Regions from separate parts of the Variovorax sp. FG153 genome, predicted to be linked through region 1. Evidence: predicted binding sites of a transcription regulator. Region 1 holds the regulator's gene; each other region holds the start of a gene.
The links. The regulator LexA, encoded in region 1, represses DNA repair genes until DNA is damaged. The targets are predictions, from matches to a motif close to ACTGTATNNNNATACAGT.
Positions count from the first base shown of each region.

Region 2: a site for LexA is predicted at 4,679-4,696, ahead of ACODT0_RS03355 (PA0069 family radical SAM protein). Genes of this name have one in related genera too.
Region 3: a site for LexA is predicted at 4,518-4,535, ahead of ACODT0_RS28770 (DNA topoisomerase IV subunit B). Genes of this name have one in related genera too.
Region 4: a site for LexA is predicted at 1,370-1,387, ahead of imuA (translesion DNA synthesis-associated protein ImuA). Genes of this name have one in related genera too.

Region 1 is NZ_JBMDKG010000049.1:14,295-21,872, forward strand. It holds gene adk (adenylate kinase) at 1-271, shown strand, start outside; gene ACODT0_RS34505 (asparaginase) at 344-1,306, opposite strand; gene lexA (transcriptional repressor LexA) at 1,379-2,053, shown strand; gene ACODT0_RS34515 (hypothetical protein) at 2,231-2,614, shown strand; gene ACODT0_RS34520 (D-2-hydroxyacid dehydrogenase family protein) at 2,799-3,806, shown strand; gene ACODT0_RS34525 (MFS transporter) at 3,811-4,968, shown strand; gene ACODT0_RS34530 (3-hydroxyacyl-CoA dehydrogenase) at 5,137-6,657, shown strand; gene ACODT0_RS34535 (oxepin-CoA hydrolase, alternative type) at 6,666-7,445, shown strand; gene ACODT0_RS34540 (Crp/Fnr family transcriptional regulator) at 7,523-7,578, shown strand, end outside.
Region 2 is NZ_JBMDKG010000002.1:63,889-71,466, reverse strand. It holds gene ACODT0_RS03390 (Rieske 2Fe-2S domain-containing protein) at 1-434, shown strand, start outside; gene ACODT0_RS03385 (DOPA 4,5-dioxygenase family protein) at 414-761, opposite strand; gene ACODT0_RS03380 (DUF4166 domain-containing protein) at 790-1,428, opposite strand; gene ACODT0_RS03375 (SRPBCC family protein) at 1,425-2,501, opposite strand; gene ACODT0_RS03370 (SAM-dependent methyltransferase) at 2,542-3,480, opposite strand; gene ACODT0_RS03365 (thiol-disulfide oxidoreductase DCC family protein) at 3,517-3,948, opposite strand; gene ACODT0_RS03360 (GbsR/MarR family transcriptional regulator) at 4,012-4,599, opposite strand; gene ACODT0_RS03355 (PA0069 family radical SAM protein) at 4,722-5,819, shown strand; gene ACODT0_RS03350 (efflux transporter outer membrane subunit) at 5,770-7,263, opposite strand; gene ACODT0_RS03345 (efflux RND transporter periplasmic adaptor subunit) at 7,266-7,578, opposite strand, start outside.
Region 3 is NZ_JBMDKG010000033.1:56,417-63,994, forward strand. It holds gene parC (DNA topoisomerase IV subunit A) at 1-333, opposite strand, end outside; gene ACODT0_RS28760 (Kelch repeat-containing protein) at 381-1,499, opposite strand; gene ACODT0_RS28765 (lytic transglycosylase domain-containing protein) at 1,564-2,478, opposite strand; gene ACODT0_RS28770 (DNA topoisomerase IV subunit B) at 2,490-4,484, opposite strand; gene ACODT0_RS28775 (MFS transporter) at 4,652-5,881, shown strand; gene ACODT0_RS28780 (hypothetical protein) at 5,915-6,055, shown strand; gene ACODT0_RS28785 (class I SAM-dependent methyltransferase) at 6,087-6,668, shown strand; gene dapA (4-hydroxy-tetrahydrodipicolinate synthase) at 6,760-7,578, shown strand, end outside.
Region 4 is NZ_JBMDKG010000060.1:7,209-14,786, reverse strand. It holds gene ACODT0_RS37535 (Y-family DNA polymerase) at 1-573, opposite strand, end outside; gene imuA (translesion DNA synthesis-associated protein ImuA) at 515-1,357, opposite strand; gene ACODT0_RS37525 (carboxymuconolactone decarboxylase family protein) at 1,821-2,273, shown strand; gene sigJ (RNA polymerase sigma factor SigJ) at 2,290-3,228, opposite strand; gene ACODT0_RS37515 (hypothetical protein) at 4,021-4,260, opposite strand; gene ACODT0_RS37510 (hypothetical protein) at 4,795-5,079, shown strand; gene ACODT0_RS37505 (relaxase/mobilization nuclease domain-containing protein) at 5,144-6,187, shown strand; gene ACODT0_RS37500 (LuxR C-terminal-related transcriptional regulator) at 6,290-7,069, opposite strand; gene ACODT0_RS37495 (FAD-dependent oxidoreductase) at 7,202-7,578, shown strand, end outside.

The DNA of each region.
Region 1 (7,578 bases):
GGGACGCACCTATCACCTCAAGTTCAACCCGCCCAAGGTCGAAGGCAAGGACGACCTGACCGGCGAGGAACTGATCCAGCGCAAGGACGACGAGGAAGAGACCGTGCGCAAGCGGCTCGACGTCTACAGCCAGCAGACGCGTCCGCTGGTCGACTACTACTCGGCCTGGGCCAAGGCCGATCCGGCCGCCGCGCCGAAGTACCGCGCCATCCAGGGCGTGGGCACGGTCGAAGAGATCACGCAGCGCGCCCTGGCCGCACTCAGCAGCTGAGCCCCGGCTCGAATCGCGAGCCGCGCGCGGGCCCCGGGTCCCGCGACGCGGCTTTTTCTTTGCCCCCCGTTTTCAGATCAGCGCGAGCGTCAGCGCGATGCGCGCCTTGACCGGCGTCAGCGTGCCCGCGTCGCGCAGCTTGTCGCCCGGCTTCGCCAGGATGCGCCCCTGCGTGCAGCGGGTGGCGCGCAGCACCGCGATGCCGGCCTCCTGCGCCTCGAGTGCGGCCGCCTCGAGCGCATGGTGCAGCGTGCCGTTGCCGGTGGTCGCCAGCACGAGGCCGCGCAGCGGCGAGATGGCGGCGTCGTCGGCGCGCAAGGCACGGATCACCGCACCGCTCGCGCCCGCGTGGCTCGTCACGATCTCCACGCGCGGCCATGCAGCCTCGTCCTCGGGAAGACGGTCAAGGACCGCGCCTGCTTCCGAAGCCGGCCAGTCGCGCACGCGCCGCACCTCGCCCTCCTCCACGTAGCCCACCGGCCCCGCGTCGCCCGCGTCGAAGGCATCGAGCCGGTAGGTGTGCACCTTCTGCACGTCGAAGGCACCGAGCACCGTGCCCGCGCAGACCGCGGTCACGCCCTGCGCATCCGGCGTCGCGGCCACGGCGATCGCGTCGCGCACGTTCTGCGGACCGTCGGGCGACAGCGCGGAGGCCGGGCGCATGGCGCAGGTCAGCACGATGGGCTTGCGCGGCGCCAGCACCGATTGGAGGAAGAAGGCGGTTTCCTCGAGCGTGTCGGTGCCGTGGGTGATCACCACGCCGGCCACGTCGGGCTGCGCCAGCCAGTGGGCGCAGCGCAGCGCCAGTGCGCGCCAGATCGCGAAGGACATGTCCTTGCTGTCGACCTGCGCCACCTGCTCCGCCGCCAGCGTCACGCCAGCGGGCGCCTCGATGCCGCCAAGCAGGTCGGCCACGCCCACCTCGCCGGCGGTGTAGCCGATGTTGTCGCCGCTGTTCGCCGCGCGGCCCGAGATGGTGCCGCCGGTGCCGAGCACCACCACGCGCCGCGGATTCGAGGGGGAAGAAGTCGCCATCGCTTGCCAACTTTGAAAAACTGGTTAAAAATACAGGTACTGGATGTTCAGCCAGTGCCGCAAGGAACCACCATGCAGTTCGCCGTGAAGCTTACCGCCCGCCAGCAGCAGATCCTCGATCTGATCCAGAGCGCCATCGCCCGCACCGGGGCGCCGCCCACCCGTGCCGAAATCGCGAGCGAGCTGGGCTTTCGCTCCGCCAACGCGGCCGAGGAACACCTGCAGGCGCTGGCCCGCAAGGGCGTCATCGAACTCGTGAGCGGCACCTCGCGCGGCATCCGCCTGAAGGGCGATGCGCTGCGCTCGCTGGCCGAGTCGCGCAACAGCCAGTTCTCGCTCTCGCTGCCCGGCATGGCTCAGCTCGCGCTGCCGCTCATCGGCCGCGTCGCCGCCGGTTCGCCGATCCTCGCGCAGGAGCACGTCGACCAGACCTACTACGTCGAGAACACGCTGTTCCAGCGCCAGCCCGACTACCTGCTCAAGGTGCGCGGCATGTCGATGCGCGACGCCGGCATCATGGACGGCGACCTGCTCGCCGTGCAGGCCACCAAGGAGGCGCGCAACGGCCAGATCGTGGTGGCGCGCCTCGGCGACGAGGTGACCGTCAAGCGCCTCAAGCGCAACAAGCAGGTGATCGAGCTGCACGCCGAGAACCCCGACTACCCGACCATCGTGGTCCAACCCGGCGAACCCTTCGAAATCGAAGGCCTCGCGGTCGGCCTGATCCGAAACACCATGCTGATGTAGCCCCGCCGAGCCGGCCCGGCGGTCTGCATCGCCGAGCCGCTTCGCGGATCCGCATCTCGCATACCCCATCCGGTCGCCGCAGGTGGCGGGCGTATGGCGCTTGGTCGCCATCACCCTGCTGCGCCCGATGACAACGAATCCTGCCTGTGTTCAACCTCAAACCTTCTTGGAGTTCACATGGGAATCGCCCTCCTCACCTTCGTCGATCTTTGGATGCCGCTGCAATCGCTCGCGAACCGCTGGCTGCCCGCCCGCCCCGCGCGCCGCAACGATGAGAGCCTGTGCGCCAGCGAGCTGCGCTACGTGTCGGTACGGCCGTCGCGCGCGGCTCGTGGCGATGGCGCCCCGAACGCATTCCCGGCCACGCCCGTGGCGCAGGCGCCCTCGCGTCCGCTGCGGGTGGTTCGTCTCGTCGATCGCCAGCAGGGCGGCGCGCGCAACAGCAACCGGGTGGTGATCTCGGGCCGGATGGCCGACGTGTGCGCCGAGCTCGATCGCCTCGCCGCGCTCGAAGCGCTCGAAGCACCCGCCGGGGCGGCCCGCCCCGCGCACCTGCACTGAAAGCGTCCTTCGGCGCGTCTCGCGCGCCGCCTCGGGGCCGGGTCCATGGGCAACCTCGCCCTTTGCCCGGCCTTCGAGCCGCTTCTCCGGCCTTCGCCCCGTTTTCGCCCCTCGAGGGCGGCAGGGCCGTATCCAAACGTTCTACGGCGCGCCGATTCCATGCTGCGAGGCACAATGGCATGCCATGAATATTGTGATCCTCGACGATTACCAGGATGCGGTGCGCAAGCTGCACTGTGCTTCGAAGCTCGATGCCTACGCAGCCAAGGTCTACACCAACACCGTCAAGGGCATCGGCCAACTCTCGGTGCGCCTCAAGGACGCCGACGTGATCGTCCTGATCCGCGAGCGCTCCCAGATCTCGCGCCAGCTGATCGAGAAACTCCCCAAGCTCAAGCTGATCTCGCAGACGGGCCGTATCAGCAGCCACATCGACGTGGCCGCCTGCACCGAGCGCGGCGTGGCCGTGGCCGAGGGTTCGGGCTCGCCGCAGGCGCCGGCCGAACTGACCTGGGCGCTGATCATGTCGGCCATGCGCCGGCTGCCGCAGTACATCAGCAACCTCAAGCATGGCGCCTGGCAGCAGTCGGGGCTCAAGTCGGCCTCGATGCCGCCCAATTTCGGCCTCGGCTCGGTGCTCAAGGGCAAGACGCTCTGCGTCTGGGGCTATGGCCGCATCGGCCAGCTCGTCGCGCGCTATGGGCAGGCCTTCGGCATGCAGGTGGTGATCTGGGGCCGCGAGGCGAGCTGCACCAAGGCACGCTCCGACGGCTTCCAGGTGGCGCAGAGCCGCCAGGAGTTCTTCGCGATGGCCGACGTGCTGTCGGTGCACCTGCGGCTTAACGACGAGACCACCGGCCTGATCACGCTCGAGGACCTCTCGCGCATGAAGCCGACCTCGCTGTTCGTCAACACCTCGCGCGCCGAGCTGGTCGAGTCCGATGCGCTGCTCGCGGCGCTCAACCGCGGCCGTCCCGGGCTGGCGGCGATCGACGTGTTCGAGAGCGAGCCGCCGCTGCAGGGCCATGCGCTGCTGCGCCTCGAGAACTGCATCTGCACGCCGCACATCGGCTACGTGGAGCAGGAGAGCTACGAGATGTACTTCGGCCAGGCCTTCGACAACGTCGTGAGCTTCATCAAGGGCAACCCCACCAACATCGTCAACCCCGGCGCACTGCAGGTCCGGCGGTGAAGCCGTGAGCCAGCCGGCGCCGAGGGGCGCACTCTGGGCGCTGCTCGCCGGCAACTTCGTGATCGGCACCGGGGTGATGGTGGTGCCGGGCACGCTCAACGAGATCAGCGTCTCGCTCGATGTCAGCGCCGCCACCGCGGGCCAGCTGATCACGGCCGCGGCCTTCGTCACCTGCCTCGGCGCGCCGCTGCTCGCGGCCGCGGTGGCCGGCTGGGACCGGCGCCGGCTGCTGGCCCTCACGATGCTGTGGTACGCCGCCTGGCACGCGGTGTCGGTCTTCATGCCGAGCTTCGGCGCCCTGCTGCCGGTGCGCATGCTGGCGGTGATCGCTCCGGCCATCTTCACGCCCCAGGCGGCCGCCTGCGCCGGCATGCTGGTGCCGCCCGAACAGCGCGGGCGCGCGGTCACCTTCGTCTTCCTCGGCTGGTCGATGGCCTCGGTGCTGGGCCTGCCCATCGGCGCGCTGATCGGCGGCCATTTCGGCTGGCGCGCGGCCTTCCTCGCGATCTCGGCGCTCAGCATCGTGAGCGCGGTCTCGGTGTGGCTCACGCTGCCCAACGGCATCCGGCCAGCGGCGCTCACGGCCGCGGCCTGGGCGCGCGTGCTGCGCAGCCCGGTGCTGATGGGCATCGTCTCGATCACCGCGCTGCAGGGCGCGGGCCAGTTCGTGCTGTTCAGCTACTTCGGCCCGATCCTCAAGCAGCGCTTCGGCGCCGACGCCACCGCGCTGAGCCTGATGTGGGGCTGGTTCGGCGCCTGCGGCCTGCTGGGCAACATGGTCGTGAGCCGCGTCATCGACCGCGCGGGCGCGGGCCGCATGGTGCTCGCGACCACGGGACTGATCGCGCTGAGCCTGGCGCTCTGGCCGCTGGCGGACAGCCTGTTCTGGATCGCGGTGGTGGTCTCGCCCTGGGGCCTGGGCTGCTTCTCGACCAACTCGGCGCAGCAGGCGCGGCTGGTGGGCCTCGCGCCCGCGCTGGCGCCGGGCTCGGTGGCGCTCAACAGCTCGGGCATCTACATCGGCCAGGCCTTCGGCGCCGCGCTCGGCGGCTGGCTGCTGGCGCGCGACGCCATGCACTGGATGAGCTGGGTCGGGCTCGCGCTGCTGCTGGTCGCCATCGTGCTCAGCGCGAGCATCGACCGCAGCCGCCGGCCGGCCTGAACGGCGCGGCGAAACCCCGTCGCACCGGCGCCCGCAGGCCTCCCCGAGAAACACCGGGGAAACCCTTCTCCCGCCAGACTGCAAAATCGCTGCTGCAGCGGACGGCGTGCGCACGCGCGCGGACGGCTCGCCCGATACCTCTCAACCTTTGAAAAACCCCAGCCACACATGACAGTGAACTACACCCGGATCGGCGTCGTCGGCGCCGGTGCCATGGGGCGCGGCATCGCCCAGATCGCGGCCCAGGCCGGCAGCGAGGTGCTGCTGCTCGACAGCTTCGAGGGCGCCGCGGCACGCGGGCGCGATGCCATCGTCGCCCAATGGAACAAGCTGCACGAGAAGGGCCGCATCGACGAGGCCACGCGCGATGCCCAGATCGCGCGCGTGAAGATCGCCGATTCGGCGCAGGCGCTGGCCGGCTGCGATCTCGTGATCGAGGCCGTGGTCGAGAACCTCGAGGTCAAGCGCAAGCTGTTCGCCGAGCTCGAAGCCATCGTCGCGCCCGATGCGACGCTGGCCACCAACACTTCCTCGCTCTCGGTGACCGCGATCGCGGCCGGCCTCAAGCACCCCGAGCGCTTCGCGGGCTTCCATTTCTTCAACCCGGTGCCGCTGATGAAGGTGGTCGAGGTCGTGGCCGGCTTCAAGACCGCGCCCGAGGTCTGCACCCGGCTCGCGGGCTATGCCGCGCAGATGGGCCACAGCGCGGTGCAGGCGCAGGACACGCCCGGCTTCATCGTCAACCACGCCGGCCGCGGCTACGGCACCGAGGCACTGCGCATCGTGGGCGAAGGCGTGACCGACTTCGTGACCGTCGACCGCATCCTGCGCGAGCAGGCGGGCTTTCGCCTCGGCCCCTTCGAGCTGCTGGACCTGACCGCGCTCGACGTCTCGCACCCGGTGATGGAGTCGATCTACCGCCAGTACTACGACGAGCCGCGCTACCGCCCGAGCGTGATCACCGCGCAGCGCCTCGCGGCCGGCGCGCTGGGGCGCAAGACCGGCGAAGGCTTCTACCGCTACGAGGACGGCGCGATGCAGCAAGCGCCCGAGGCACCGGCGCCGAAGCTCGACACCCTGCCCGCCGTGTGGGTCTCGCCACGCGCCGCGCGCCGCGCCGAGCTGCTGCGCCTGGTCAACACGCTGGGCGCGCAGATCGACAGCGGCGCCACGGCCTCGCCGCAATCGCTGATCCTGGTCGCGCCGCTGGGCTTCGATGTCACCACCGTCGCGGCCGTCGACCGCCTCGATGCCACGCGCACGGTCGGCATCGACATGCTGATCGACGACGCGGCCAGCAAGCGCCGCGTGCTCGCCACCAACCCCGCCACGCGGCGCGACATGCGCGACGCAGCCCACGCCCTCTTCGCGCGCGACGGCAAGGCGGTGAGCGTGATCCGCGACAGCGGCGGCTTCGTCACGCAGCGCGTGATCGGCACCATCGTCAACATCGCGGCCGACATGTGCCAGCAGCGCGTGTGCACGCCAAGCGACCTCGAGACCGCGGTGCAGCTGGGCCTCGGCTATCCGCGCGGCCCGCTGGCCATGGGCAACCTCTACGGACCGACCAACATGCTCGAGGTGCTGTTCAACATGCAGACCGTCTACGGCGATCCGCGCTACCGCCCGAGCCCGTGGCTGCGCCGCCGCGGCGCGCTGGGCCTGAGCCTGCTGCACGAGGAAGAGTGAGCCGCGACATGACCGCCGAACTCAAGAGCACGAGCGAAGGTCGCACCATGGTGCTGACGATCGCCAACCCCAGCCAGCGCAACGCGCTCGGTCCCGAGATCTATGCCGCCGGCATCGAGGCGCTCAACGGCGCCGAGAACAGCAGCGAGATCCGCAGCGTGGTCATCGTGGGCGAAGGCCCGTGGTTCTGCGCCGGCGGTTCGCTGCAGCGGCTGCAGGCCAACCGGCAGCGCGAGCGCTCGGTACAGGCCGAGAGCATCGAGGGGCTGCACAACTGGATCGATTCGATCCGCACCTTTCCCAAGCCGGTGATCGCGGCCGTCGAGGGGCCGGCCGCGGGCGCGGGCTTCTCGCTCGCGCTGGCCTGCGACTTCGTGGTGGCCGCGCGCGACGCGGTGTTCGCCGCCTCGTACAGCAACGTCGCGCTGTCGCCCGACGGCGGACTGAGCTGGCATCTCGCGCAGATGCTGCCGCGCCAGCTCGCGAGCGAATGGCTGATGAACGGCGAACGCATCGGCGCCGAGCGCCTGCATGCGCTGGGCCTGGTGAACACGCTGAGCGATCCGGGCCAGGCCCTGGCCGGTGCGCTCGCGCTGGCCGCCAAGCTCAACGAACGCGCGCCCAACTCGCTCGCGAGCATCAAGGAACTGCTGAGCGAGGGCCGCGGTGCCACGCTCTCGTCGCAGTTGAGCCAGGAGCGCGACCACTTCGTGCGCAACCTGCACCACGCCAATGCCGGCATCGGCATCGCCGCCTTCCTCGAGAAGAAGAAGCCCCAGTACGAGTGAGTACGCGTGACGGGCAGCGGCGCTTCGCGTCGCTCCCGTGACAACCCTACGCCTTTCAGTCGCCGACAGGACAGACCATGGACGACCCCATTCTTACCATCGAAGAACGTGAAGCGATCAACAGTGGTCGCTG
Region 2 (7,578 bases), on a different contig from region 1:
ACTTCGCCGTGTGGGTGGGGCAGGGTGCCGTCACCGACCGCACGCGCGAGAAGCTCGGCCAGAGCGACAAGGGCATCGTGATGATGCGGCGCCGCTTCTTCGAGGAACTGGAGGCGATGCAGGCCGACCCGGCGCACGAGCCCAAGGGGCTGATCCGCGATCCGCAGAAGAACCGCGACGTGTTCCTGCCCTCGGCCTGTCGCGAGGAGATGGCCAAGGGCCTGCCGCGCCGGGAGCTCGCGGCGCATCCCTTGCTCGGCCCCTACCTCAAGGATTTCTTCGGCCAGGCCGGGCAGCCCGAGGCGGTGCGCGCGGCCTACGAGCAGGCGATCGGGCAGAAGGTGGAGGGGGCGCGCTTCTTCAAGGTGCACGGCGCGGCCACCGACGGCGCGGCGGAGGACGCGCCGTCCCGGTCAGTGCCGGAACATCCTTAGGTCGAGCGCGCTCTCGTTGCCCAGCCACATCGCGTGGTCGGTGTGGTCGGCGAGGTCGTTGCCGGTCACGCCGTGCACGAACACGTCGAGGCCGTCGCGATGGCTGTCGAGCCAGCCGATGACCGAGTCGAACTCGGCCGCGTCGAAGGCGAGCTGGCAGCTCCAGTGCGGATGCGGGCCGACCGGGCGCTCGTGCACCCGGCCCACCACCACCATCAGCTCGCGGCCCGCCTGCTCGCACAGCGCGCGGGCCCGGGCCACGGTGGCGGGGCCGAAATAGACGTGGGCGTGGTACTGCGGGTAGAGGTTCTCGGGGCGGCGCGGCATGGTGAGGCGATTGTGGCGCCGGCGCGGATCACCTGTCGCAGGGAAGGTCGTCGGGCAGGCGGAAGCTGCCGCTGTAGCGGAACACGTCGCCGAACCAGCGGTGGCGCAGCAGCATCCGCATGCTGAAGGCGTCGGGGTCGCGCGGGTCGGGCCGTTCCTCGACATAGGCCGTGCCCATCAGCAGGCCCAGCGGCAGCGGGATGCGCAGGCGGCCCAGGCGCCAGACGTAGCCGCGGTCGCGGAACACCAGGGCACCGTCCTCGGCGCTCACCGCGAGGCGCATGCCGATGCCGAAGCGCACGTACTCGATCACCAGCGCGCCGTCGGCCGCGTCGTGCTCCATGTGCGAGCGAAAGTGGAAGGGCGCGCGGCCCGCGAAACGGAAGATGCGGTCCCAGTAGAGGTGCGGGTCGTCGGGCCGGCAGCGGTAGTGGACCTCGATCGGCACCTCGCGCCCGGTGTAGGGCACGAGGGCGCCGAACAGCCGGCCGAAGGGCATCAGCAGCGCGGCCCAGGGCGCATGGTGGACCTCGTGCATGGTGCCGCGCACGCAGACGTGGTCGTTCGAATGCGGGGCCATCGTGTAGTGGCGGCGGATCGCGTCGCCCAGCCGGTCCCAGGCGGGGCCGAGCGCTTGCTGGAAGACCGGGCGGGTGTCGTGGCTCATGGGCGGATCATGGGGCCGGTGTGCGCATCGGCGGTCGCCGTGGCTTCGCTGCGGGCCTTGTAGAAGCGCAGGATGTGCTCGGAGAAATCGCCGAGCAGGAACTGCGCGAGGCGGTCCGCGTACCAGTTGAAGCGCGTGCTGACGCGCCACGAGACGTCGAGCCGCAGCTCGGTGCCGCCGTCGCGCGGCACGAGCGTGTAGCCCGACTCGCGCAGGTCGAAGTAGTGGCCGCCGATCATCACGTGGTCGTCGAGCGCGCCGGCCGGGAAGGAGTCGGGCGCGAAGCGGTAGCGCCAGCGCACGTGGCGCGCCGGTTCCCACTCGGTGACCAGCTCCTCGAAATGCACCTGCTTCTGCCAGCGCACCATGCGCACGCGGCCCTCGGGCGTCTCCTGGGTCACGCCCGACACCGGCATCGGCACGCCGATGCGGTAGGCCCAGGCATCGCCGAGCTCCTCGGGGCGGATCGCGCCCGCGTTGTTGATCTCGTGCCACACGCGCTCGGGCGGTGCCGCGATGAACAGGGTGCGCGCGGTGGACGAGAGGCGCTCGGGGTTCGGGAACTGCGGCTCGATCGCGCCCAGCACCAATGGCAGCACCGCGAAGCTGTAGAGCGCGGGCTTCGGCCAGTTCGTGACGCGGCAGACCAGCCCCATCGCGAAGCCGCCGAGGCTGCCCATGACGGCGAACACCGGCACGACCACGATCGCGCAGATCAGTCCCTCGATGAAGACGAACAGCGTGCCCAGCGCGAACAGCGCGGTCGACAGCCAGGGCGCGACCAGGTAGTAGGTCCAGCTGCGGCGCTCGATGCGCTCGGCGACGTAGATCGTGACCGCGCCGCACAGCGCGGGTGCGAGGAAGATGAAGGTGCCCAGCATCGCCGAGTAGCCGTGGCCCGGCGCGCCGCTGAACGCGAGCCGCAGCACGAAGGCGATCGCCGCGCCGGCGAGCATCGGCCAGAACCAGCGAAAGGGCAGGCGGCGCTTCGGCGGATCCCCGGCGGGAGGTGCGGGGCCATCGATCGGAGCCAGTCCGGAGAACCGGGTGTCGTCGTCGGGTTCGTTGCGCATCGGGATCCTTCTCCTCTTCGGTGTGTGTGCGGGTGCGGGCTCAGTCGGCGCGCCGCGTGGCGCTGACCATGCAGTAGTCGAAGTCGCGCCAGAACATGCCCAGCGCGAGCGCGCAGTAGCTGGCCACGATGTGCTTGCGGCGCCAGGGGCTCAGGCGTCCGCGCGCCTTCCAGAGCTCGGCCAGCGTGAAGCGGGTGGCGAGCGCGGGGATGTGCAGCGCGCTCGGCGCGACGCGCCAGCGCAGCGAGCGCACGTCGATGTCCTCGAAGCCATGTTCGCGCAGCGCGGCCACGAAGTCCTCGCGCACGGCCAGGGTCGGCACGGCCCAGCTGTCGGCCCACAGGCGGTGCAGCCAGCGCGCGAGGCGGCCGGGCTCGCGGCGCAGCAGGAAGCCGTCGACCACCACCAGCCGCGCGCCGGGCTTGAGCAGGCGCGCGGCCTCGCGCACGAAGTCGGCCTTGGCGGTGCCCTCGGCATAGCAGGCGCTCTCGAGCGCCCAGGCGCCGTCGGCCTGCGCGGCCGGCAGGCCGGTGCGCGTGTAGTCTGCCTCGAGGTGCGCCATGCGGTCGGCCACGCCGGCCTGGGCGTCGAGGCGCGCGGCGATGCGGTTCTGCACCGCCACGTTGGTGACGGTCACGGCATAGAGGCGGCGGTCGTCGCCGACCAGCGTGCGCGCGGTGGCGCCGGCGCCGCAGCCCAGGTCAAGCACGCAGTGGCGGCCGTCGTCCGTGGGGCGCTCGCCGAGCTGCAGCGCGCGGCCGACCTCGCGGTTCATCTCGACCAGCATGCCTTCGCGGCGCAGCGGATTCAGGCCCGCGCGCCAGTAGCCGAAGTGCATGTTGTAGCTGGGGCTCCAGGCGCCGTAGTCGGTGGCGACCTCGGTGAAGTAGTCCTGCGTGTCGGCGCGGCTGACCGGGGCCGGGGCCGGGGCCTCGGCGGTGTGCGGCAGGTGGAAGTCGGGCTGGAAGACGCTGGGCATGCGGTGAACTCCTGGTGGGGGAATGGGGGGCGGACGTCAGAGCCGGCACTGGCCGTCGACGCAGGTGCGCGAGGCCTTCGCGGCCGGGCCGGCGAGCAGGGTCACGAACCAGCCGGGCAGGCGCTGGCGGTTGCGCGCCAGCGCGGCATAGGCGCGGTCGGCCAGCGGCGCGACCAGCGGCAGGTCGAGCAGGGCGCCGCCGTTGGACAGGCCGACCGCCTCGCGGCAGGCGCGGATCGCGTGCACGCCGACCTGCACGCGGCCGGCCGCATCGACCACGTGGATCGCGGTCATCAGGGCCTCGCGCGGCGCCGGGCCGGCCTCGAAATCCGGCGGAGAGCAGTCGACCAGAACGAGCCGCGCGACCGCGTCGCGCGCCTTCATCGCGCCCATTTCGGCGCTGCACAGGCGGCAGGTGGCGTCGTAGTAGACGGTCAGCGGGTAGGCGATGGCGGTGGAGCGGGACATGGTGTTCTTCGTTCTCGATATTTCTGTCAAAACAGAAATGAATGGGCAAAAAAAGAGCCGGCCTCAGATCATCGGCAGGCTCGCATGGTGGGCGTCGGGATCGTCCTTGCCGGTGGCGGGCGCGGGCGCATCGCCACGGACGAACTTCTGCACGCTCGCGCCCAGCGTCAGCACCTTGTCGAGCGTGCCGGGCGACAGCCGCAGCATCTCGTCGGCCCAGGTGGCGAGCTTGGCCATCAGGTCCATGGTGGAGCGGATGCGGTCCTGCGCATCGGCCGATTCCTTCTGGAAGTCGGGGCTCGCGACGATCTCGCGCAGCATGCGGATGGTGGGGTCGAACTCGCGTTCCTTGCGCTCGCGCACCACGGTGCGGAACAGCTCCCAGACGTCGACGCTGGTCTCGAAGTAGTCGCGCCGGTCGCCCAGCATGTGGGTGACGCGCACCAGGTTCCAGGCCTGCAGTTCCTTCAGGCTGTTGCTCACGTTGGAGCGCGCCACGCCCAGGGTGTCGGACAACTCCTCGGCATGGATCGGCTTGCCGTGCACGAACAGCAGTGCATGGATCTGCGAGACGGTGCGGTTGACGCCCCACATGGAGCCCATCTCGCCCCAGTGGAGGACGAACTTGCGTTGGATGTCGGTGAGTTCCATGCGCTGGAGTCTAGGACTTCCGAAATTTCTGTCAAGAAAGAAATTAAAAAATTGCCAAAGGCTGAGCGAATGGTGAAATACTGTACGTTTAAACAGTATCGAGATCGCGAAGGAGTCGCGCCATGCCACCCGCCGCCCACATCCCCATCCATGCCATCAAGGGCCGCGGCGCCGCCACGCGGCTCGCGCACCGCTTCTCGAAGGACGAGCGCGATGCCTTCGACGACGGCTGGGGCACGCTCGAGGAGAAAGTCGCCGAGGCCGACGAGCTCGAGCCGCTGGCCACCGAGGTGCGCTTCGAGGACGTGAAGTCGGCCATGAACGAGAACGACTCGCCCGACATCTACTTCGACCGCTCGATCAACCCCTACCGAGGCTGCGAGCATGGCTGTATCTACTGCTTCGCGCGGCCCACGCACAGCTATCTCAACCTGTCGCCGGGGCTGGACTTCGAGACCAAGCTGATCGCCAAGCGCAACCTGGTCGAGGTGTTGCGCCGCGAACTGGGCCGCAAGAGCTATCGGCCCAGCCACATCGCGATCGGCACGGCCACCGACTGCTACCAGCCGATCGAGCGCGAGCTGCGCATCACGCGCTCGCTGATCGAGCTGCTGTCGGAGGTCAACCACCCCTTCGGGCTGGTGACCAAGTCCAGCGCGATCGAACGCGACCTCGACCTGATCGCGCCGGCCGCCGCGCGCGGCCTGGCGGCGGTGTACGTGACCGTGACCACGCTCGACGGCGAACTCGCGCGCAAGCTCGAGCCGCGCGCGGCGGCGCCGCACCGGCGGCTGCGCACCATCCGCACGCTGGCCGAGGCCGGCGTGCCGGTGGGCGTGAGCGTGGCGCCGCAGATTCCGTTCGTGACCGAGGACATGGAGCAGGTGCTCGAGGCGGCCTGGGAGGCGGGCGCGCGCAGCGCGTTCTACACCATGATCCGGCTGCCCTGGGAGGTGGCGCCGCTGCTCAAGCAGTGGCTGGCGCTGCACTACCCGCAGCGCGCGGATCGCATCATGGCGCGCATCCACGACGTGCGCGGCGGCAAGGACTACGACGCCGACTTCGCCACGCGCATGAAGGGCACCGGCCTGTGGGCTGACCTGCTGCGCCAGCGCTTCGAGAAGGCGACCGCGCGCATCGGCTTCAACCGCGAGCGCATCGCGCTCGACCTCAGCGCTTTTCGGCCACCTGGCGACCCGGGGCAGGGCAGCCTGTTCTAGCGGCGAGCGCGGCGTCCGCGCCGCTGTCTCCGCACCAGTCGCCGCCCAGCGCCTTCACGAGGAACACCGAGGTCAGCAGGCGCTGCCCCTGCAGCTGTGCGGCCTGGCGTTCCACCGTCAACAGCGACTGCTGCGCGGTGATCACGTCGAGGTAGGTCGAGGCACCGCCCTCGTAGCGGCTGTTGGCCATGTCGAGCACGCGCCGCGCGGCGGCCACGGCCGACTGCGCCTGGGCGGTCGCGCGCTCGAGCGCCGCGAGGCCGTCGATGCCGTCCTGCACCTCCTGCATCGCGGTCAGCACCACGCGGCGGTAGTTGCCGACGGTGGCGTCATAGCCGGCCTTCGCGAAGTCCACGCCCGCGCGCACGCGGCCGCCGTCGAACAGCACCTGCGTGGCCGACACGCCGACCGACCACAGAAGGCTGGGCGCATCGAACAGCGACTCGATCAACCGGCTGTCGACGCCGACCGTGGGCGCGATCAGGATGCTCGGATAGAAGGCCGCGGTCGCCACGCCGATCTGCGCATTGGCCGCGGCCATCGCGCGCTCGGCCGAGGCCACGTCGGGCCGGCGCTCGAGCACGTCGGAGGGCACGCCCAGCGGTACCGCGGGCGGGCGGATCTCGCGCAGGTCGGTCGCCAGCGCGAACGAGGGCGCGGGCGTGCCGGTCAGCGTGGCGAGCGCATGCTCGTACTGCGCGCGCTGCTTCTTGAGCACGTCGACCTGCGTCAGCGTGGTCTCGAGCAGCGCCTGCTGCTGCGCCACGTCGAGGCCCGAGACGGCGCCCAGGTCGTGGCGCGCCGTCACCAGCTCGAGCGCGCGCCGCTGCAGCGCGATCGAGCGCGTCAGCACGTCGAGTTCGATATCGGTCGAGCGCAGGTTGAAATAGCTGCTCGCCACGTCGGCCGACAGCAGCAGCCGCGTGTTGGCGAGGTCGGCCGCCGACTGCTCGGCCGAGGCGGTCGCGCCTTCCACGCTGCGCTGCACGCGGCCCGCGAGGTCGAGCTCGTAGCTGGCGTTGAGCGAGAGCGCGAAGTCGTTCTGCACCGTCGACGAATTGGCGGTGTTGTAGTTGGTCAGCGGCCGGTTGGCCGAGATCTTGAGCCGCGAAGCGCGCGTGCCCAGGCCGAGCTGCGGGTACTGCGCGGCCGAGCTCGAGGCCAGCGTGGCGCGCGCCTGCGCGAGCCGCGCGCCGGCAATGGCGAGCGTGGGGCTGCCGGCCACGGCCTGGTCCTGCAGCGCGTCGAGCTGCGGGTCGCCGTAGCGCTTCCACCACGGGCCCTTGTCGGCGATGTCGTTGGGCGTGCCTTCGCGCCACGGCGCCTCGAGCTTCCAGCTCACGGGCAGCGGGGTTTCGGGCGCCTTGTAGTCGGGGCCGACCGCACAGCCCGCGACCAGCATCACGGCGGCGAGCGCGATCGCCGCGAGGGCGGGACGGCGCATGCTCACGCGGGTTCCTTCTTGGCGGCCGCCGGTGCTGCAGCCGGTGCCGCGCCGGGCTTGGCGCCATCGGCCGGCGCATCGGGCGCCACCGCGACCACGTCGCCATCGGCCAGCGAGTCGGAGGGATTGAGCACCATGCGGTCGGTGCGCGCGAGCCCGTCGACCACCTCGACGTTCTCGCCGTAGTTGCGGCCCAGCGTCACGGGCCGCAAGCCGACGCGGCCCTGCGCATCGACCACCGCCACGCGCGTGCCTTCGGCACGGAACAGCAGCGCATTGGCCGGCACCGTGAGCGTGCCGCTCGCGGCCAGCGGC
Region 3 (7,578 bases), on a different contig from region 1:
CACCAGCGCGTCGTAGGCGGCCTGGTCGCTGTGCGGATGGAAGCGGCCGAGCACGTCGCCGACCACGCGCGCGCTCTTCACGGGCTTGGCGCCCACGGTGCCGTTGGTGCCGCCGAAGCCCAGGCCCATGCGCGACATCGAATAGAGGATGCGCCGCTGCACCGGCTTCTGGCCGTCCGACACGTCGGGCAGCGCGCGGCCCTTGACCACGCTCAGCGCGTATTCGAGGTAGGCGGTCTGGGCATAGTCGGCGAGCGTGAGCGAGGTGCCGTCGCCGCCGTCGTTGTTGTCGTCGCCGGGAGGCAGGAGATCGAGCGGGGGTTGGGAGTCCATGGAAGAGCGGGTGAGAAAACGAAAAAAGGGGTGGCTTGCGGGGGCGCTCAGCCCAGCGTGAAGGCCTCGTGCACCGCCGACTGCACCGAGCCGCCGAGCACGGCACCGCCGCCGGCCACGTAGATCCAGTCGCCGATGACGGCGGCACCGACGGCGTGGCGCGGCGTGGTCATGGGCGCATGGCGCTGCCAGCTGTCGGCCACCGGATCGTAGCTTTCCATCTGGCCGAAGACCTTGGCCTGGCGCGGCACGCCGCCGACGAGGAAACCGCCCTCGCCGCCCATGGCGAAGAAGCGGTCGCGATAGACCACCAGGCCATGGCCCGAGCGCGCGGTGGGCAGCGGCGCACGCGGCTCCCAGGTGTCGCGCGCGGGAAGGTAGACGTGGTGCAGGTCGGTGTTGTACTCGAAGGTGTTGAAGCGCCCGCCGACCACGTGGATCAGGCCGCCGTGCGCCACGCAGCCCACGTGATCGCGCGCGCCGGGCAGCGGCTTGCGCGCGCTCCAGCGGTCGGCCTTCGGGTCGTAGACCTCGTGCCAGCCCACGCTGGCGCGCTCGGCCGCGGGCTCGGAGGCGCCGCCGATCAGGTGCAGCTGCCCGTCGAGCACCACCGCGGCGGCCGCGCCGCGCGGACGCGGCAGCGGCGCGATGGGGGTCCAGCGGTTGGCCGCGATCTCGTAGACGTAGGCGTTCGTGTCGGAGCGCCGGTTCTGCTCGACGAAGCCACCGAGCGCGTAGACCCGGCCGCCGTCGGCCGCCACGGCGACGTGGTTGGCGCCGCGCGGCAGCGGCGCGCCGTCGAGCCAGCGGTCGGCCTGCGGGTCGTAGATGTGGTGGTAGTCGCGGTTGACCGCGCCCTCGCCGTAGCCGCCGACCACGTGCATGCGGCCCTGCGCGGCCGTGGCCCAGGCCATCTCGCTGCGCGGGAGCGGCAACGCCGCGCGTGCCGCCCAGCGCCCCTGCGGGCCGCGCGGCGCGGGGCTGTCGGTGACGCGCTGCGACTCCTGCTCGGGCGTCATGTGGTGCGGCACGCCGCCCTGCAGCCGCGCGTAGGGCTCGGCCGAGGACGGCACGGGCTGCGGCGCCGCGTGCGAGGCGGGATGCTGGGCGCGCGCGGCACCGCTCAGCGCGGCGGCGCCGGCCAGGACGAAATCTCGACGTTGCATCGCGGTCTCCTCGTTCTTGGGGTGGTCGGGGCGGGCGAAGGCGCTCGCTCGCGGGACGCCGTGCTCACGACAGCGGCGAAGCGGGGAGATCGCCGGTGCCGGCATCGGCCGCGGGCGGCGCGGCCGACTCGGGCACGGCCGGCATCGCCGGCAGGCCGCGCGGCGCATCCGGGGGCATGTTGCCGCGGCCGATCGCGCCGCCGGCGGGCACCGTCATCTCCATGCGGATGCGCCCCGGCGTCTTGCCGCCGCGCAGGCCGCCGCCCCGGGCCACCGAAGGCTTGAGGTAGGCATAGAGCTGCAGCACCGTCTGCACGTAGTTCTGCGTTTCCTTGTAGTTCGGGATCTTGTTGCCCGCGCGCTGCACCGCGCCCTCGCCCGCGTTGTAGGCCGCCAGCGCCAGCTCGATCTGGCCCGGGAACATCGCGATCAGGTCGCGCAGGTAGTGCGAGCCGGCGGCGATGTTGATGCGCGGGTCGAACAGCTTCTTCTCGAGGCTCGCGCGCTTGTCGCCCGCCACGCCGTAGCGCTGCGCGGTGCCGGGCATCAGCTGCATCAGCCCGCGCGCGCCCTTGGGCGAGACGGCCTGGGCGTCGAAGCCCGACTCGGTGGCGATCAGCGCCTGCAGCAGTTCGTAGTCGATCGCGTGCTTGTTCGCGGCATCGCGCAGCGCGCTCTTGGCGATCTTGTAGCTGGGCGAGGCCTCGAACATGGCCAGCAGCGTCTGCGAGGCCGGCGACACCTTGCCGTCGAGCTTGCGATCGCCGCGGCCCAGGCGACCGAGCGGCGAGATGCCCTGCGTGGTGTCGAAGCTCTGGCCGTCGCGGAAGAACACCTGGTAGCGCTCGTCGACCTTCTCGGCCGCGAAGTGCGCCACGCCGTTGGCGTCGATGTAGCCGTAGACGTCAGCGGCGCGCGCCGGCCCCTGCAGCGCGAGCAGCAGGAAGGCCAGGAGCAGCGAAGGCTTGAGGAGGGACATGCGGGGTGGAATCAAACATCGATGTCGACGTCGTCGGCGCGCAGTTCCATCAGTTCGCGCCGCGCCGCCGCTTCGCCCTTGCCCATGAGCTTGGTGATCTCGCCCTGGGTGGCACTGAAGTCGAAGCGGCCCAATTGGACCTGCATCAGGCGCCGGGTGTCCGGATTGAGCGTGGTTTCCCACAATTGTTCCGCGCTCATTTCGCCCAGGCCCTTGAAGCGGCTGATGCTCCAGGCGCCTTCGCGCACGCCGTCCTTGCGCAGTTTGTCGAGCGTGGCGGTCAGTTCGCCCTCGTCGAGCGCATAGACCTTGGAGGCCGGCTTCTTGCCGCGCGCGGGCGCGTCGACCCGGAACAATGGCGGCTTCGCGACATACACGTGGCCGGTTTCGATCAATTTGGGGAAGTGGCGGAAGAACAGCGTGAGCAGCAGCACCTGGATGTGCGAGCCGTCCACGTCGGCATCGGAAAGGATGCAGATCTTGCCGTAGCGCAGGCCGCTGAGGTCGGGCGTGTCGTCGGGGCCATGCGGATCGACGCCCACGGCCACCGAGATATCGTGGATTTCGGTGTTGGCGAACAGCCGGTCGCGCTCGACCTCCCAGGTGTTGAGCACCTTGCCGCGCAGCGGCAGGATGGCCTGGCTTTCCTTGTCGCGGCCCATCTTGGCGCTGCCGCCGGCCGAGTCGCCCTCGACCAGGAAGACTTCGTTGTGGCCGATGTCCTTGCTCTCGCAGTCGGTCAGCTTGCCGGGCAGCACGGCCACGCCCGAGCCCTTGCGCTTCTCGACCTTCTGGCCCGCGCGCTGGCGCGTCTGGGCTGCCTTGATCGCCAGTTCGGCGAGCTTGCGGCCGTAGTCGACGTGCTGGTTGAGCCACAGCTCGAGCGCCGGGCGCACGAAGCTCGACACCAGCCGCACCGCGTCGCGCGAATTCAGGCGCTCCTTGATCTGGCCCTGGAACTGCGGATCGAGCACCTTGGCGCTGAGCACGTAGGAGGCGCGCGCGAACACGTCCTCAGGCAAGAGCTTCACACCCTTGGGCAGCAGCGAGTGCAGCTCGATGAAGCCGTTGACCGCCGTGAACAGGCCGTCGCGCAGGCCGCTCTCGTGCGTGCCGCCGGCGCTGGTGGGAATCAGGTTGACGTAGCTCTCGCGCACAGGCTGGCCGTCCTCGGTGAAGGCCACGGCCCAGTCGGCACCCTCGCCCTCGGCGAAGTTGTCGGCGTTCTTGTCGGCATGGCCGCTGCCCTCGAACAGCGGGATCACCGGATCGCCGTTGAGCGTCTGCATCAGGTAGTCGCTCAGGCCGCCCTTGTAGAGCCACTGCTGCGTTTCCTTGGTCTTCTCGTTGACCAGCGTGACGCCCACGCCGGGCATCAGCACCGCCTTGCTGCGCAGCAGGTGGGTGAGCTCGGCCATGGGCAGCGCGGAGGACTCGAAATACCTGGCGTCGGGCCAGGCGCGCACCGTGGTGCCCTGCTTGCGCTCGCCGGCCTCGAGCCTGCGCACCTCGAGCGGCTCGATCACGTCGCCGCCGCTGAAAGTCAACTTGGCCACCGAGCCTTCGCGGTGCGTCGCCACCTCGAGCCGCTTCGACAGCGCATTGGTCACCGACACGCCCACGCCATGCAGGCCGCCCGAGAAGCTGTAGGCGCCGCCCGAGCCCTTGTCGAACTTGCCGCCCGCGTGCAGCCGGGTGTAGACCAGCTCGATCACGGGCGCCTTCTCTTCAGGATGCAGGCCGAACGGAATGCCGCGGCCGTCGTCCTCGATGCTGACCGAGCCGTCGGCGTGCAGCGTGACCTTGATCTTCTTGCCGTGGCCCGCGAGCGCTTCGTCGGCCGCGTTGTCGAGCACTTCCTGGATGATGTGCAGCGGGTTGTCGGTGCGGGTGTACATGCCCGGGCGCTGCTTGACGGGCTCGAGGCCCTTGAGCACGCGGATCGAGCCTTCGGAGTAGCCGGAGGCGTCGGAGGAACTGGTTGGAGTCTTGGGGGGAGTCGCCATGGGGGCGGATTGTAGTCAGTCGCCAGGGAAATGACTGGATGCGCATACAGGTGCGCGGCCCGATGCGGTTTTGATGCGATTCACGCATCGATCGGCCGCCGATAAATCATCAATGGCTGTCGCCGCCGGCGCGCATGCCAAAGCCGGCTCTTGGCTACAGTCGCCGCATGCAATCGCCTTCCACTCCCACCCTCTCGATCAGGCAGGTGCTGTTCTGCGGCGCCATGATCGTCACGCTCTCGATGGGCATCCGCCATGGCTTCGGGCTCTGGCTGCAGCCGATCACGCAGGCGCAGGACTGGAGCCGGCAGACCTTCTCGTTCGCGCTGGCGATACAGAACCTCTCGTGGGGCATCTTCGGGGTGTTCGCGGGCATGCTGGCCGACCGCTTCGGCGCGTTCCGGGTGCTGATCGGCGGCGCGGTGTTCTACGCACTGGGCCTGCTGGGCATGGCGCATTCGCCGACGCCGCTGCTGTTCACCTTGAGCGCCGGCCTGCTGATCGGCGCGGCCCAGGCCGGCACCACCTACGCGGTGATCTACGGCGTGATCGGGCGGCAGATCCCGGCCGAGCGGCGCTCGTGGGCAATGGGGGTGGCGGCCGCGGCCGGCTCCTTCGGCCAGTTCCTGATGGCGCCGGTCGAGGGCCGGCTGATCGGCCAGTTCGGCTGGCAGACCGCGCTGGCCGTGGTCGCCGTGCTGGTGCTGGTGATCGTGCCGCTGGCCTTCGGCCTGCGCGAGCCCCGGAGCGAAGCCGCGACCGCGCACCGCGAGCAGTCGGTGCTGCAGGCCGTGGGCGAGGCCTTCCGCTACCCGAGCTTCGGCCTGCTGATGGCCGGCTATTTCGTCTGCGGCTTCCAGCTCGCCTTCATCGGCATCCACATGCCGACCTACCTGCGCGACAAGAGCCTGCCGGCCGACGTGGCCGGCTACGCGCTGGCGCTGATCGGCCTGTTCAACGTGTTCGGCACCTACACCGTGGGACTGCTGGGCCAGAAGCTGGCCAAGCGCAAGATCCTGGCCGCGATCTACTTCGCGCGGGCGGTGTCCATCGCGCTGTTCCTCGTGGTGCCGACCTCGCCGCTGAGCGTCTACCTGTTCTCGGCCGCGATGGGCTTCCTCTGGCTCTCGACCGTGCCGGCCACCAACGCGATCGTGGCGGGCATCTTCGGCGTGGCCCATCTCTCGATGCTCAGCGGCTTCGTGTTCCTGAGCCACCAGGTCGGCTCCTTCCTCGGCGTCTGGCTCGGCGGCTACCTCTACGACACCACGGGCAGCTACGACGTGGTCTGGTATCTGGCGATCGCGCTCGGCGTGTTCGCGGCGCTGGTCAACCTGCCGGTGCGCGAGAGCGCGATCGCGCGCCCGGTGGGCCGGCCCGCCGCGCATGCGGGCTGATACGCGGGCTGAGCCGGGATCACAATGGCGGCCATGACACCCCTCTCGCGCCAACGGCTCGCACGCACCGGCTGGTTTGCCGCCGCGGCGCTGGCGCTGGCGGGCGTGTTCAGCCTCTACACCCACCCCGAATTCGCGGTGATGCTGGTCGACCAGATCTGGTCGTGCTTCTGACCGATCGCGCGCCCGGCGGGCGCAAGGCGCCATGAAAGATGTAACCAATCCCCCTTCGCCGGTCCACGGCCTGTCGGCGCCCTCGGAATGGATCGTGCGCTGGAGCCACCTGCTCGCGCCGGGCGCCACCGTGCTCGACGTGGCCTGCGGCGCCGGCCGCCACATGCACTGGTTCGCGCAGCGGGGGCACCCGGCCACGGGCGTCGACCGCTCGGCCGAAGCCACGGCGGCCGCGGCCGCCTTCGGCACGGCCGTCACCGCCGACATCGAGGACGGCCCCTGGCCCTTCGCCGGCCAGGGCTTCGGCGCGGTGGTCGTCACCAACTACCTGTGGCGGGCGCGGCTGCCCGACATCGTCGCGGCCGTGGCGCCCGGCGGCGTGCTGCTCTACGAGACCTTCGCGGCGGGCAACGAGAGCGTGGGCAAGCCCTCGCGGCCCGACTTCCTGCTGCGCCCGGGCGAACTGCTGGCTGCCTGCGACGGGCTGCGCGTGGTGGCCTACGAGGACGGCTTCTTGAGCGAGCCGGCGCGCTTCGTGCAGCGCATCGCGGCGGTGCGGGTGCCCGCCGCCGCGGCGGACCTGCCGGCGCGCCATCCGCTGAAGGCCGCCTGACCACCCCCTCGGGACCCGGGGCCGCCCGGGTGGCGGGCAGGGGGTGCGCTATTAGAATGCGTGCTTTCGTCCACGACAAAGAGATTCCCCCTTGGAGCAACTCACAGGCAGCATCGTCGCGCTGGCCACGCCGATGCACGACGACGGCAGCGTTGACTATCCCGCGCTGCGCCGGCTGATCGACTGGCACATCGACGAAGGCACCGACTGCCTCGGCGTCGTCGGCACCACCGGCGAATCGCCGACGGTCGACGTGGAAGAGCACTGCGAAATCATCCGCGTGTCGGTCGAGCAGGCCCGGGGCCGCGTGCCCGTCATGGCCGGCTGCGGCGCCAACTCGACCAAGGAGGCGATCGAGCTCGCCAAGTTCGCCAAGGGCGTGGGCGCCAATTCCCAGCTCCAGGTCGTCCCCTACTACAACAAGCCCACGCAAGAGGGCCAGTACCAGCACTTCAAGGCCATCGCCGAAGCCGTGGGCGACCTGCCCACCGTGCTGTACAACGTGCCCGGCCGCACCGTCGCCGATATGGCGCACGACACCGTGCTGCGCCTGGCCCAGGTGCCCGGCATCATCGGCATCAAGGAAGCCACCGGCAACATCGAACGCGCCCAGTGGCTGATCCGCGACCTGCCCGAGCGCTTCGCCGTCTATTCGGGCGACGACCCGACCGCCGTGGCGCTCATGCTGTGCGGCGGCAAGGGCAACATCAGCGTCACGGCCAACGTGGCGCCGCGCAAGATGCACGAGCTGTGCGTGGCCGCGCTCGCGGGCGACGTGAAGCGCGCGATGCAGATCCAGTTCGAGCTGATGCCGCTGCACCGCAACCTGTTCGTCGAACCCAATCCGATTCCGCTCAAGTGGGCCATGTCCCGCCTCGGCCTCTGCGGCGGTGCGCTGCGGCTGCCGCTG
Region 4 (7,578 bases), on a different contig from region 1:
ATGCTCCACACGCGCCATCAACTCGAGCTTCGCATGGAAAGTTTCCGACAGCTGGGTCCACGCATGACCGTCAGGGCGCAAGCCATACGCCTGATCCAGGGCTCCAAGCAACTGCGCGTCAAAGCGCCGGCTCAGGCCACCGCGCGGTAGGGCTCGAACCTGTCCCAAGGTCTGGCAACCCAGGCGTGCCAGTGTGGCTTGGTGCACGGCGACCTGCGTGAGTGTCTCCAGCGGCAATGCATCCAACAGTTGCGCCAAGGGCTTCGCAAAGCCATTGGACAGGCCCGCACGCGCGAGTGCGAGCGCGGCCAAGCTTGTGGGCGCCCATGCGAGGTGTCGCACGCCAAGATCGACGCACTCTTCGCGCACCCGCTCCACCAACCGGCGCTTGCCGCCAAACAGTCGCAAACTTTGCTCGAGTTCCATCACGACGCCGGGACACGACAAAAGCGCTTCGAGGACGGCAACGCGCGGGGTGAACTGCAGGCACCAGGTCGCCAGACCGTCGAGCGCTTCAGTGCGCGGCTTCGGATCGTCCGGCAGGTTGCCCGGGAGCAATGCTGCCCACAGCATGAGGGAACTCTCTGGAATGACGCGCCGCGATCAGACGGCTCGGGTGTTGCAGGCGCGGCGTGAGGATGTCCGCCAGACCACCGGGGATCGATGGCAGACGCAGCTCCGTATCGTGCGCGGGCCCCTTGCGCTTGAGCAGTTGCACTCGCAGTTCCCAATCGATGCCGAATCGCGCTTGCAGGCGCAGCGGCGCGGCCGACGCCTCGTGCGCGGCCGCAGCCGGTCGAAAGAGGATGATCGGCGCATCGCAGCTCTGCGCGCCAACCTGCAGGCGACGAATCTGCTCCTGACGAGCCTGCGGCACCCATCCCAGCACCATGCCCGCTGCGTTGGCCCTGAGCAGCTGTTCGATCGCCCACAGCCGCTCCACGGGCTTGTCCGCGTGAATCCAGACCAGATGACGCTCGTCGAGTCCCAGATGAACAAGCCCTGGGATATGCGGAGCCTTGGGAGGCCCCACCACCACGATCTGCTTGCCTTGCAAGACCAGCGCACGCACGGCGGGCGCGAAGAGCCGCCATTCGAGAACCGTCGCCTGCACCTGCAGAACTTCGGTCAGCGAACCGCAAGGCCACCCACCACCGGGCAGTTCTGCGTCCAGGGCCTCGAAGCCACTGCTGACGATGCGGGTCACGGGGCTACCCAGGGCATCCCCCCGCCAGATCGCGGATTCCACCGCGGGCGGAAGGAGCAGCGGACGGCCTTTCGGGTCGCGCGGCGCATGGGAAGCGAAACGGGCAGGGGGCGCTTCGTCGCCACCCACCCACGACAGGGAGGCGGCCATGTGGACTCCAATACTGTATGGAAATACAGTATCCTTGAGCCTCCAGCCGTTTAGCAAGAAGGGTTACAAATTTGGCGGGTTTTTGAGGTGCGAACGCAGCACCCCTGGAGTTTCTGTGCGTTGCATCAGGCCCCAGAGGCGTACTGCCACAACGCAACGCCTAGCGAACATCAGGAGCAAGTCTTCGAGTGACGCGACGGCACGTGGGAGGTACAAGGGGAGCGCGACTGGCGGCCGAACTGGGGCGGAATGTCGCGCCCGCAGCCTTCGTTCAACTTCCAGGCGCCGGACCAAGAAAAGCCTGCTGACACATGACTGGCAACGCGACAACGATCGCAGCCACGACTTCAAGGTGGGAATGCCGGAATGCTCCGGCGGGCATGTCACAACAAGTCGATGTCGGCCGTCTTACAAGCGAAGGCTGGTGATGTTGCCAGTCTTCACACAAAAGGAAAGAAAGATCATGCAACGCGCAAATTGGTTTCAAGTCTCGCCCGAAGGTGCGAAGGCCATTGGGGGCCTTCATCACTTCGTCACCAAGGACACTGACCTTCCGGCTCAGCTCATCGACTTGGTTTTTCTCCGGGTCTCCCAGATCAATGGCTGCGCCCATTGCATCGACATCCACACACGCGATTTGATCAAGTCGGGTATGTCGGTCGACAAGGCTGTGCTGGTCCCGGTGTGGCACGAAGCGGCCTACCTGTTTTCGGATCAAGAGCGCGCAGCCCTCGCGTGGGCCGAAGAAGTGACCCTGGTCAGTGAAACGCATGCGTCCGATGAAGCTTATGCAGCCGCAGCGGCCGTCTTCAGCGAGAAGGAACTGGTCGACCTTACCCTCACGATCGCAACCATGAACGCCATCAACCGCCTCGGCGTCAGTTTCCGTCTAAAACCCCGTGCGAAAGTCGAATAACGGCCAGCCCTTGCCATCACACGACTGCAGGCAAGCGAACCAGAGTGGCGGCAAGACGCGCCAGCTTTTCTGGGTTGCGCTGCACATGGATCTTTTGGATCTGCTGGTCGCCGATCTCAAAGGACTGCGCCGATTCCAATTGCCCGTCGATGTAGCGCAATAGGCCCCATCGACCATTGAGCTTCACCAGTTGGACCTGCATCGCCCCGCCATAACGGCGGTGTGATGCAAAGTACATCAAAGCGATGCGACGTGCGCCCAGAAGAGGCGTACCAAAGCTCGGGACCAAGCCACCGCCGTCACTGAACAGCTTAGCGTGTTCGCCAAGAAGAGCTTGCAGCCCCGCGAAGTCGCCACGTGAAATCGCATGAGCGAAGTCCCGCAGCACCTGGTGTTGGTGCTCGTTGCGTACGGGCAATGCCGGCGGGCGCGGATCTTTTGCGCGAGCTTTCTCCAGTTCGCGCCGTGCACGGTGCACAATCTGTCGCGCTGCCGCTTCTGTTTTCCCTAAGATTTGAGCTACTTGGTCATAGTCAACATCGAAGACCTCGCGCAGAAGAAATGCGGCGCGGGCCTCTGGTGAGAGATGGTCAAGAAGAATCAGAAATGCTACAGAAACGTCGTCGGCCAGCGAGTAGATTTCCTCCGGATTGGTGTGGTCATCCTCAAGCAGCGGTTCGGGCAACCAATAGCCTGGATAGGTCTCGCGCCTTAGCTTCGCCGCGCGCAGCCGGTCGATTGCCATCCGAGTCGTCATCGTCACGAGCCAAGCCTCGGCATTGAGCACCTTGTTTTGGCTCTCCCTGCGGAATTCATGCCATCGCAGCCAGGCGTCTTGAACCAGATCTTCTGCCTCTTGCGCGGAAGCCAACATTCGATACCCGATGGAATAGAGACGATGCCGCACCTGTTCAAAAACGTCGGACAAATCCTGCCTACCAGTCAGAAGGTTCAAGAACTCATCAATCGTATCCCAGACATCTGCGAATGCGCTGCAGCGCTGGCCTACGGATCTGCATCTCGCACCCAGAACTGCTGCCCAATGGCTTGCGACCGCGTTTGGACTGCCTCAGAAAGCGGCCATTGCTGAGCGCTTGGACGCTCACTCACCGAGCATAAGTGAGCCAATCTGAACAGGATGGCAACGGCTGTAGCGCATGGGACGGGATCTCAACCGAGCCCCCAGAACCGCACGCCGTTTGTCGAGTTGATCCAAGAATTACACCCCAACCCCACTGCATGAGCTCGCTGCCAAGGCAGCGCGGCGGTTTTAGGGCACGTGTCTGGCCACACCGGCAATAATTGGACGACTGACCGTCATCCGTCCTGTCTGCAGGTCACGCAAAGGGTAAAAAACTTCTCCAGTGTTTGATTTGCCAAGCACGCCCGCCGTGCTCTCAGTCACGTACACGCCTGGCAGTTCTGTGTTCAGGCTGACACGGACTCGGCAAGACATGTGTGGAATCCAGAGCTGCAGTTGCTAACCGTCTGGGACATACAGAGCATCCGCTTCAACGGAGGGAAAGTTTTCGCCATCCTCGATGTTGACAATGATTTTTGATCCGCTTATGTACTGGAGCTGGCTCGCCGTGATGTACCAGTAGGCTTGACCATTGAAGCGAATTCAACGGTGCCTCTGAGCGGCTTGATGCTGGCAATTCCACATGGAAAACCATCAGAGGCCGCCGCTCCTGACGCAAAGAGGGCGGTGAGCATGCACAGAGTCTGATCCTCATGCCGGCACCTCTCATGCCTCCAGATCGAACTTCAACTGGAGTTCGCGGATGGCACGAGCGATGTCATTGCGATGCGTACCTCGATCGCTCATGACGCGGACGGTCCAGTTCGGGTACCCCTCGCCGGCCTCCATCCAGATCACGCCGCCTCTGTAGACGTCCGTGTCTTCGCCTCGAAGACCTGGGATTCGACTGATTCTCTCCAGTAGCAGCTCTTGCAGCTGCTCAGCAGTTCGGGTGGCTTTCGGCATTCTGGGCATCACGGCGAGCTCGTTCAGGCCGCGAGCTTGGGGTGGGAGCACATTTTGAACCACTACCATTTCCGATAAGTGCCAGAGCGATACGCTATCAACACTTAGCTCGAACCGCGCGGTACCTCGCCCAGCAGCGTCGTTGGCGCGAGCGCTTCCGCGCACGCCTTCGAGGGTTCGACCGCAAAGTCCTTGTCCGTCGACAGAGAATCGATAGAGTTCAACTGAACTATCGAACGTTGTCGTCGCGCAATGACTTCCAACTGTCGCCCCAGCATGATCCGAACCCGCGTGTCATCGGAAACTCGGGCACGCTTTTCCGCGCTGGCAGCACTTCATGGCCTCAGCGAGTCACACCTGCTCGTACGGATGGTGAACGAGGTTCTCAAGAGTTCGAACTCAGACGAACAGGACCACTCCGAAAACGATGCAACGCCTGCACTCGAGGCGGACGATTCAACCCTGCCTCGCGTCGCACTTCGCCTTCGGCCGGGTGACCGCGCCTTGGCAACACTACGTGCCGAAGCATGCAGCATGAAGCTCAGCAGCTATTTGGTCCTGCTGGTGCGCAACCATGTACGCCGCTCGGCGGTGCCACCCCCTTGCGAACTGACACAGCTCAAGGTCCTCTGCGCGCACCTGGCCGCGCTAAGACGACAACTCGAGTCGTTCGGCACGCCGAACACGCCGGTCGGAGTGCCCACGGCAGTGGGCGAGTTGCTTGAGGAGGTCCGAAGCCAGGTGGAAACAGCGCGCGAAGAAGTGGCGGCCGTTGTTCGCAAAAACCTGATTTGCTGGGAAACCGGCGCGCAGGACTGAAATGCCCGCGAGAAACGCGCAAGCCAGTCGGCAAGGCGCCGCACCGTTCGGGACCACCCCCGACATGTCGCTGGACATCGTGAGCTATGGCCGCAAGGGGCCAGGCGACGTCTTGCGCTTCAGTTCCGACGAGATCGCGCAGATCCGACGTACGGTCGATCGTGCACCAGAGGTGATGGTGAAAGTGACCGGCGGCGGACGTGACGCCTCCAGCGTTCAGGTCCATCTGGACTACATCGGCCGGCAGGGGAAACTCCCCCTCGAAGACGACGAAGGACGCACCCATCAAGGAAGAAACGCCGCTCGCGAACTCGCAAGCGACTGGCAGTTGGATCTCTGCAAAGGTCAGTACAAGTCCAAGCCGCGCAAAGGTCAAACGGACAGCCGTCCCAAGGTCGCTCACAACATCGTGCTATCGATGCCGCAAGGGACGCCGTCGGACAAGCTGCTGAGGACCGTGCGCGCATTCGCACGCACGAACTTCGGGCAGCGCCACCGATACGCCATGGCCTTGCATGTCGACCAGGCGCATCCGCACGTCCATCTGGTCGTCAAAAGCGAGCAGGAGTACGAGCCAACGAAGCGGCTGTGCATCTACAAAGCCACGCTCAGGCAGTGGCGGGAGCAGTTCGCGGCACTCCTGCGCGAGGAAGGCGTGACGGCGAACGCGACCGCCAGGCAGGTGCGTGGACAGATGCGCACCCCCTACAGTACGGCAGTCCATCACCGCCTGCAGGCGCTCCAAGCGGCCGCTCGGTTGCCGCCGGCAGAGAAAAGCCAGCATCAGGCGCCAAAGACTTCCACCTTCATGCAAGCCAAGATCGAAAAAGTGCTTCACCTCCTCGGCACCCAGGAGCACGTCATCGATCACGGTCTCGAGGCGATGCAGCGCACGCGACAAGGAGTCCTCCATGATTGGCGCGCCACGGCCCAGCAGCTGCGCCGGCAGGGAGAGGCCGAACTGGCAGTGCAGGTCGATCGCTTTGTCGCGAGCATGCCCGCAGTGCAGACCGACGCCAGATGGCTCGCAGAGCGTTGGAAGGCACAGGCCGAGCGCCGCCCGGACCCGACGGCTCTGGCCCATGACAAAGGACCCCGGACGCGATGAATCCCAACTTCGTCGCTGTGACGCCTCCTTCGGGTTCAACACCATGCACGGGGAGACAGCGATTCTCGAGGCTTGCTAAACCAGCAGGATGCGAAGTCCGGACTAGTGAACTGCGCCGTGAACTCGGCCGGGCGAGCGAAGCAGGAATTCCTTGAGGTTGGCGGCGTTCGTCTTCTCGAAGAGACGGGACTTGTAGGTCAGCACAGTGGTGGGCGAGAGGTTCAGCGCGCGGGCGACCTCCTTGGCCGTGTGGCCGCGCCAAAGAAGTTCGGCGACCTGCCGTTCACGCACGGAGAGTGACGCCATGTCGATGGTCGCCGGGGAAATCGACGACGGCGGTTGCGTGGCGAACTCGTCATGGCGCTGTGCCAGGGCGATCAACGAAGGGCCACAGTAGCGCAGCAACGCCGTGGTTCTGCTCGACACCGCGCGCGAGAAGTACAGGTTGATGTAGCAAGTCCGCTCGCCCCAGGTACCGAACAGCGAGATCTTGCTTGCGAAGCCGGGCTTCTCGAACAACTGCTGACGGTATTCGCGATCTCGAATGCTCTCGGGCGAGACCGATACCAGGTGCACGTCCGAGACGGGATCGCGTATGGACTCGCACACGCGCTGGTAGTTGGGATCGCGCTGGTAGAGCCGATTCACATAGACGTCCGTGGTCCATTCGATCATCGACTGATCGAGCAGGCTCGCGCAACGCGCATAGCCGATGCGGCCCGTGCGGTCGTAGCGCAGGTGGGACATGTGGTCCACACCCACCACCTCATGGAGCCCGCGCAGCAAGGTCGCGTGAAACATCGGCCGCCCCAGGTCGAGGATGGCCTGGGGTGCCCAGACATCCCGCATCGGGGCCAAGGTGGCCAGTTCGTTCGTCTCCATCGTTCTGATTCTCCTGCCGCGGCGACGGGCCTCGTCCCTTGTCGATGTCCTTACTCGACAGGACAGACCGAAAAGGGGCTGGCTCCTAAATTCGTGCCGGTCACCTTGAGCGGCACGAACCGCAGTCCTTGAATGTTAGAACTTCCCGTCTATTCCTACAAACGCCCCGGCGAGCTCGACCGCCCCCAAGACACCCCGCACCCTGTCATCGTGGTCGGCGGCGGACTCAGCGGCCTCAGTGCGGCGCTCGACCTGGTGCGGCGCGGCATCCGCGTCGTGGTCCTGGACGATGACAACACCGTGGGCGTGCGCGGGTTGGCCTCGCGCGGCATGGTCTGGGCCCAGCGCACGCTGGACATCTTCGAGCGCCTGGGCATCGCGCACGAAGTCGTCGCCAAGGGCGTGCGCTGGAACCTCGGCCGGGTCCTGTGCCGCGATGCCGCCGTCACCTCGTTCAGCCTGCAGGCGCAACCCGACATGCGCCACAACGGATTTGCGAATCTGCAGCA